Regions from separate parts of the Actinomadura chokoriensis genome, predicted to be linked through region 1. Evidence: riboswitches for the same ligand, from Rfam matches in the RefSeq annotation. Region 1 holds a riboswitch; the other holds the start of a gene.
What was found. Region 1 has a riboswitch for cyclic di-AMP ahead of ABFX46_RS05805 (C40 family peptidase). Riboswitches for the same ligand answer to the same signal wherever they lie in the genome.

Region 2: it holds a riboswitch for cyclic di-AMP, as region 1 does, so the genes downstream of both, ABFX46_RS02885 (hypothetical protein) here and ABFX46_RS05805 (C40 family peptidase) in region 1, are expected to answer to the same signal.

The regions. Positions count from the first base shown of each region.
Region 1 covers NZ_BAAAMW010000002.1:340,922-344,400, forward strand. The annotation lists gene ABFX46_RS05795 (FHA domain-containing protein) at 1-45, shown strand, start outside; gene typA (translational GTPase TypA) at 121-1,974, opposite strand; cyclic di-AMP (ydaO/yuaA leader) riboswitch at 2,177-2,325, shown strand; gene ABFX46_RS05805 (C40 family peptidase) at 2,333-3,352, shown strand.
Region 2 covers NZ_BAAAMW010000001.1:586,608-590,086, reverse strand. The annotation lists gene hpnH (adenosyl-hopene transferase HpnH) at 1-421, shown strand, start outside; gene ABFX46_RS02890 (SAM-dependent methyltransferase) at 486-1,292, shown strand; gene ABFX46_RS02885 (hypothetical protein) at 1,279-1,935, opposite strand; cyclic di-AMP (ydaO/yuaA leader) riboswitch at 1,943-2,082, opposite strand; gene ABFX46_RS02880 (hypothetical protein) at 2,331-2,993, opposite strand; gene ABFX46_RS02875 (sensor histidine kinase) at 3,192-3,479, shown strand, end outside.

The DNA of each region.
Region 1 (3,479 bases):
CTCCGCCTGGCCGCCGACGTGACCGGGACCGTCCAGCTGAAGTGACAGGCGCGTAAGAAGGCGGCCCCGCGGTTCCCACCGGAACCGCGGGGCCGCCTCTTTCGCACGGCGGCGAGGCCGCTACCCGGCGCGCTTGGTGCGGGCGCGCATGCGCTCGCGCTCCTTGGCGTCCAGCACGACCTTGCGGATGCGGACGTTCGCCGGGGTCACCTCGACGCACTCGTCCTCGCGGCAGAACTCCAGCGCCTCCTCCAGCGACAGGATGCGCGGCGGGGTGAGCCGCTCCAGCTCGTCGCCGGTGGACGACCGCATGTTCGTGAGCTTCTTCTCCTTGGTGATGTTGACGTCCATGTCGTCGGCGCGGGAGTTCTCCCCGACGATCATGCCCTCGTACACCTCGGTGGTCGGCCCGACGAAGAACGTGCCGCGCTCCTGCAGGTTCGTGATCGCGTACGCGGTGGCGGCGCCGGCGCGGTCGGCGACCAGCGAGCCGGACGGCCGGGTGCGCAGCTCGCCGAACCAGGGCTCGTAGGCCTCGAACACGTGGTGCGCCATGCCGGTGCCGCGCGTCTCGGTCATGAACTCGGTGCGGAACCCGATCAGGCCGCGGGCCGGGACGAGGAACTCCATCCGGACCCAGCCGGTGCCGTGGTTCGTCATGTGCTCCATGCGGCCCTTGCGGACCGCCATCAGCTGCGTGACGGCGCCGAGGTGCTCCTCGGGGATGTCGATGGTGAGCCGCTCGACCGGCTCGTGCTTCTTGCCGTCGATCGTCTTCGCGACGACCTGCGGCTTGCCGACGGTCAGCTCGTAGCCCTCGCGGCGCATGTTCTCGACGAGGATCGCGAGGGCCAGCTCGCCGCGGCCCTGCACCTCCCAGGCGTCCGGGCGCTCGGTCGGCAGCACCTTGATCGACACGTTGCCGACCAGCTCCCGGTCGATGCGGTCCTTCACCATGCGGGCGGTGACCTTGGTGCCCTTCTCGCGGCCGGCCATCGGCCCGGTGTTGGTGCCGATCGTCATCGAGATCGCGGGCTCGTCCACCGTGATCAGCGGCAGCGGGCGCGGGTCGTCGGGGTCGGCGATGGTGTCGCCGATCATGATGTCCGGGATGCCGGCGATCGCGATGATGTCGCCCGGGCCCGCGTCGTCGGCGGGCTTGCGGGTGAGCGCGTCCGTCATCAGCAGCTCGGTGATCTTCACCTTCTCGATGCTGCCGTCGTGCCGGCACCAGGCGACCTGCTGGCCCTTCTTGATCGTCCCGGCGTGCACCCGGCACAGCGCGATCCGGCCGAGGTAGCTGGAGGCGTCCAGGTTCGTGACGTGCGCCTGCAGCGGCGCGTCCGGGTCGTAGGACGGCGCCGGGATCGTGTCGGTGATGACCGTGAACAGCGGCTCCAGATCGGCCGAGTTCGGCATCTCCCCGTCGGCGGGCTTGTCGAGCGAGGCCCGACCGGCCCGGCCCGACGCGTACACGATCGGGAAGTCGATCTGGTCCTCGTCGGCGTCGAGGTCCATGAACAGCTCGTACGTCTCGTCCACGACCTCGTCGATGCGCGCGTCGGGACGGTCGGTCTTGTTCACGACCAGGATCACCGGCAGCCGCGCGGCGAGCGCCTTGCGCAGCACGAACCGGGTCTGCGGCAGCGGGCCCTCGCTGGCGTCCACGAGCAGGACGACGCCGTCCACCATGGACAGCCCGCGCTCGACCTCGCCGCCGAAGTCGGCGTGGCCGGGCGTGTCGATGATGTTGATCGTCATCCCGTTGTGCCGGACGGCCGTGTTCTTCGCGAGAATCGTGATGCCCTTCTCGCGCTCGAGGTCGTTGGAGTCCATGACCCGGTCGTCGACGTCCTGGTTCTCGCGGAAGGCCCCGGACTGCCAGAGCATGGCGTCGACCAGCGTCGTCTTTCCGTGGTCGACGTGGGCGACGATCGCGACGTTCCGGAGGTCGTCGCGCGTGGAGATGGGCATGCGGGTTACCTTGTGTGAGATTTCAGGGAGACGCTGCGGAACCACGGCAGCACTCCATTCTACGCGCCGCGGCGCACCCCCCATCCCGAGCGCGTCCGCCCCACCTGTCACAGGGGTTCACACGGGCCCCGATTCGCATACTTTGCCGATCCTTTGTAATCTGCCCGAGATCCGGTCGTCCGAAGTCCCACCCCCCGGGGCTGCGTCCGGAACGCCGAATCTCCCGCCCGCCGGGAGAACCGGGGACCCACATCCCTGGGGTGAATCGGCGCCCGCCGCGGGCGCGCGCCGTAGGGCGACTCCTGGCCCGAACCCGTCAGCTAACCCGGTAGGCGCGCGAGGAGAGGAGAACACCGGCTTGGCACCGGACCCCCACCGGCGGCGCCGCGTCGCGCCCGCCGCCACCGCGGCCACCATGCTCCTGATCGGCCTCGGCGCCACCGCGCCCGTCGCCGCGCACGCCGCTGGACCGTTCCGGCTCGCCGCGGCCGCGACCGCGCCGACCCCCACCCCCACCACGGAGCAGGGCCTGCGCAAGAGCCTCGACGCGCTGAACGAAGAGGCCGAGATCCTCACCGAGAAGTTCAACAAGGCGCGGGTGGACTGGAAGGCGGCGCGGAAGGCCGAGCAGGACGCCACCAAGAACGCGGAGACGCTGCGCGCCCAGGCCGCCCCCGCCCGCGAGCAGCTCGGGCGGATGGCCGCCGCCACCTACATGGCCGGCGCCCCCGACGCGATCTTCGGTGCCGACGGCTCCCCCGAGGGGCTGTCCGAACGCGCCTACCTGACCCAGAACCAGGCCACCGCCGTCCAGGCGCTGAAGAAGCAGATCGACCAGGCCGAGGCCGCGCAGCGCACCGCCGAGGCCAAGACCGCGCAGGTCCAGAAGGCCTGGGAGGACGCCAAGAAGGCGCGCGCGGACGCCAAGGCCAAGGTCACCGAGGTGATGAAGCGCCTCGACAAGCTGACCACCACGAGCGCCCGCGACCCCCGCACCGGCCTCAGCGCGAAGATCAAGGGCTCCGGCCTGCCCGCCAAGATGGCCCGCAAGGCCTACGGCAAGATCGGCTCCCCGTACGTGTGGGCCGCCGCCGGCCCGAGCAGCTTCGACTGCTCCGGCCTCGTCGTCTGGGCCTACGCCCAGGTCGGCAAGCCCGGCCTCCCGCACTACACCGGCGACCTGTACCAGCTCGGCACCAAGGTGTCCCGCGGCGAGCTCCGCTCCGGCGACCTGGTCTACTTCGGCAGCAACCTCCACCACATGGGCATCTACCTCAGCGACGGCAAGTACCTGCACGCCCCGCAGACCGGTGACGTGGTGAAGATCTCCAAGCTCTCCGACCGCTCCGACTACGCGGGCGCCAACCGCATCTCCTGACCGGCCCGCCCACGCGGCCCCTCAGTCGTCGGGGGCTTCCTGCGGCGCGGCAGGAAGCCCCTGGCGTTTTTTCTGTATTTTTCTCCTCCTTCGGGCCTGGCGGCCCTCCATCGTCGAAAAACACGGT
Region 2 (3,479 bases), on a different contig from region 1:
GATGATGATCTCGCCCGGCTACGCCTACGACAAGGCGCCCGACCAGGAGCACTTCCTCGGCGTCCAGGAGACCCGCGAACTGTTCGGCAAGGCGTTCGCGAACGGCAACCGCAAGCGCTGGCGCCTCAACCACTCGCCGCTGTTCCTGGACTTCCTGGAGGGGAAGGTCGACTTCCCCTGCACGGCGTGGGCGATCCCGTCCTACTCGCTCTTCGGGTGGCAGCGCCCCTGCTACCTGATGTCGGACGGGTACACCCAGACCTACCAGGAGCTCCTGGACGAGACCGACTGGGAGTCCTACGGGCGGGGCCGCGACCCGCGCTGCGCGAACTGCATGGCGCACTGCGGCTACGAGCCCACGGCGGTCATGGCCACCGTCGGCTCGCTGAAGGAGTCGCTGCGGGCCATGCGCGACACCTGACCGGAACGCCCGGAGAGTCGGGGTTCGCCCCACTCTCCGGGCGCACATGATCTACCATCCGGTCATGGCGGACGAGTGGCCTCCGGCCGAACTTGACTTCGACAAGCCCACGATCGCGCGGGCCTACGACGCGCTCCTCGGCGGCAAGGACAACTTCGCCGCCGACCGCGCCCTGGCCGACCAGACGGCCGAGCTGATCCCGGGACTGCGCGAATCCGCCGTCGAGAACCGCAAGGTCCTCGTCCGCGGCGTCCGCTACCTGGCCCGCGAGGCGGGCATGGACCAGTTCCTCGACCTCGGCAGCGGGCTGCCCACCCTGGAGAACACCCATGAGGTGGCCCAGCGCGAGAACCCCGAGGCCCGGGTCGTCTACGTCGACATCGACCCCCTCGTCGCCGTCCACGGCCGCGCGCTGCTGGCCAGCAACGACGCCACGAGGGTGACGACCGGCGACGTCCGCGACCCGGCGGCCGTGCTGGCGGACCCCGCCGTCGAGGGCTTCCTCGACTTCTCCCGGCCGGCCGTGGTCATGATGGTCGGGATGCTGCACTACCTCTCCCCGGACGTCGTCGACGGCGTGGTCTCCGCCTACCGCGACGTCCTGGCCCCGGGCAGCCACCTCTTCATGACGTCCCTCGTGGACACGGGCCTGCCCCAGCAGCAGGAGCTGGCCCGCATCACACGGGAGAACCTCGAGGAGGGGTGGGCGCGCACCCCCGCCGAGATCGAGGCCCAGTTCGGCGACTTCGAGCTGGTCGACCCCGGCGTGACCTACACGGCCCTGTGGCGTCCCGACTCTCCCGTCGACCCGGACAACCTCACTCCGGGCGAGCAGCTCGGGATGGCCGGGATCGCCCTCAAGCGCCGCTGAGCTTCACGGGCCGGTACGCCTTGTACTCGCTGCCGGACGACAGACCGTAGTCCCGCGTCCGGTAGTCGGTGCCGTACCGGCCCCGCTGCTCGTAGGCCCAGTACGACGTGTGCCGGCTGTTGGCCCACTTCTCGAAGATGACGACGTGCCTCGTCGTGTTGGTGCCCTGGGCGTCCATGACGAGGTCGCCCTTCTTGAGCTCGGACATCTTGATCCGCTTGGTGAAGCGCGACGACGTCAGCCCGACCGTGTTCGGCCCCGGCTTCGGCAGTCCGAGGGTCATGGCGACGAAGCCGGAGCAGTCGGTCCGGTAGCCCTCGTGGTAGTCGGACTGGCTGTAGCGCACCCGCTCGTCGCTGTGCGGGTTCCAGGTCTTCGCCCGCGCGATGACCTGCGACCGCTCATCAACGTCGGACTTGCCGGCCTTCTCGGACTTGCTGGACGTGGTGGACTCGCCGGGGTCGGCCGCCCGCGGCTTCGGGACGCTGTGCACGGCGGCGGCCGACGTTCCGGTCTCCTCCGGCGACTTCGCCGCCTGGACGGTCGTGGCGGCCACGCCGAACACGGCGAGACCGATCAGTGCGCCGTTGGCGCGGGGGCTCAGGCCGAACGGACCCGGGCGTTTGCTGTGCTTGCCTTTCAAGGGGGGCTCCTTCTTCCATAAGCCGCCTACCGGGTTAGCTGACGGGTTCGGACGTGGAAGTCGCCCTACGGCCTGGAATCGGCCGATTCACCCCAGTGAGGGTGGGTCCCCGGCTCCGCACTACGGCGGACTCGGCGGTTGCCGCTGCGAGAGAGAGCGGCGTTGCTGTTGTCAGGCCCTGCGGAAGGGCGCGGGCGGACGCGATCGTCGCGCGCCGCCGGACGGCACGTGGAGCGCGCCGCCGCCACCGGCTCCGAGCCGGGTGGAACAAGAACGCCTGGGAAGCGCCTTGGCGGGGGCCAAGCTACTCACATCGCCAAGAGATGGCAAACCCCCGCAAAATCAAACTCCCAGCTCAGGCACCCTGCCGCCGGCCCGCCAGGGCCCGCCGGCCCTTACCGGGAAGGCCCTGCGGGGCTCTGCTCGGCGGGCGCCGGAGCGGGCAGGACGATGCGGGGGGTGAGGGCGAGGCGCAGGCCGAGGACGCCGTAGGAGAGGCCGAGCCAGGCCGTGCCCGGGAGGGTGCCGCCGTCGTCGCCGATGACGGCCTGCCCGATGCCCGCGACCGGCAGCCACAGCCCGCAGAGCAGGAACTGCCAGCGCAGCAGGCCGCGGTAGCGGCCGACCCTGGCGACGGCGATGCCGAGGACCAGCATGCCGAGCATCGACAGCGGCCAGCACATGTCGAACGGGATCACCCAGCCCGGGGTGTCGCCGTCGTAGGCGACCGCCAGCGGGCACCAGACGAGCGCCGGGCCGAACAGGACCATCTCCACGATCGCGATGGAGCGGCCCTTGCCCCCTCCGGTCGCGTTCGTGGACAGGACGAGCGCGACGAGGCACAGGACGCCGAGCAGGAACGCCATGCTGCCCCAGATCTCGACCGGGACGATCTCGTCCTGGACCTCGTTCCCGGCGATGAGCAGGCCGGTGATCCAGGCGGCGGTGCCGGCGACGGCGGCGGCGCCGGTGAGGCGGGTCCGGAGCAGGAGCCCGCCCGGCGCGGAACCGGACGGCTCGTCCGGATAGACGGAACTGGGCCGGACGTGTACGGTCATCTGTCTTCTCCCTGTGCGGGGCGGCGCCGGATCGCGCCGCCATGACCCCGACGCTCCGTCCCCGATGTCCCGGGCGCCCAGTGACGGCGGCGGCGGGCGCGCCCCGGACCGCGCCTCATCCGCCGGTGACCGGTGTCCCCGGTCGGCAGGGACGCCGCTCCCAGGTGGCCGGGACGCCGCGCGCACCATGCTGGCCGGGTGAGGAGCGCCCTTCCGGCGCCTCGGGCCGAGCGGCTCCTGAGGGCGTCCGCCGTCGTGGTCGCCGCGCTGTGCGTCGCGGCGACCGTCGCGACGGTCTGGCTGGACGTCCTCATGGCGGGCGGCGACCGGCCCCCGGACCCGCTCGACTGGGCGCACTGGGGCTCGGCGGGCTCCGGGCTGCCGGTGGCGGTCGCCGGCGGCGTCCTGGCGACGCGGCTGCCGCGGCACCCGCTGACGTGGCTGCTGCTGGCGGGCGGGTCGATCGCCGTCGTGGACGGGATCACC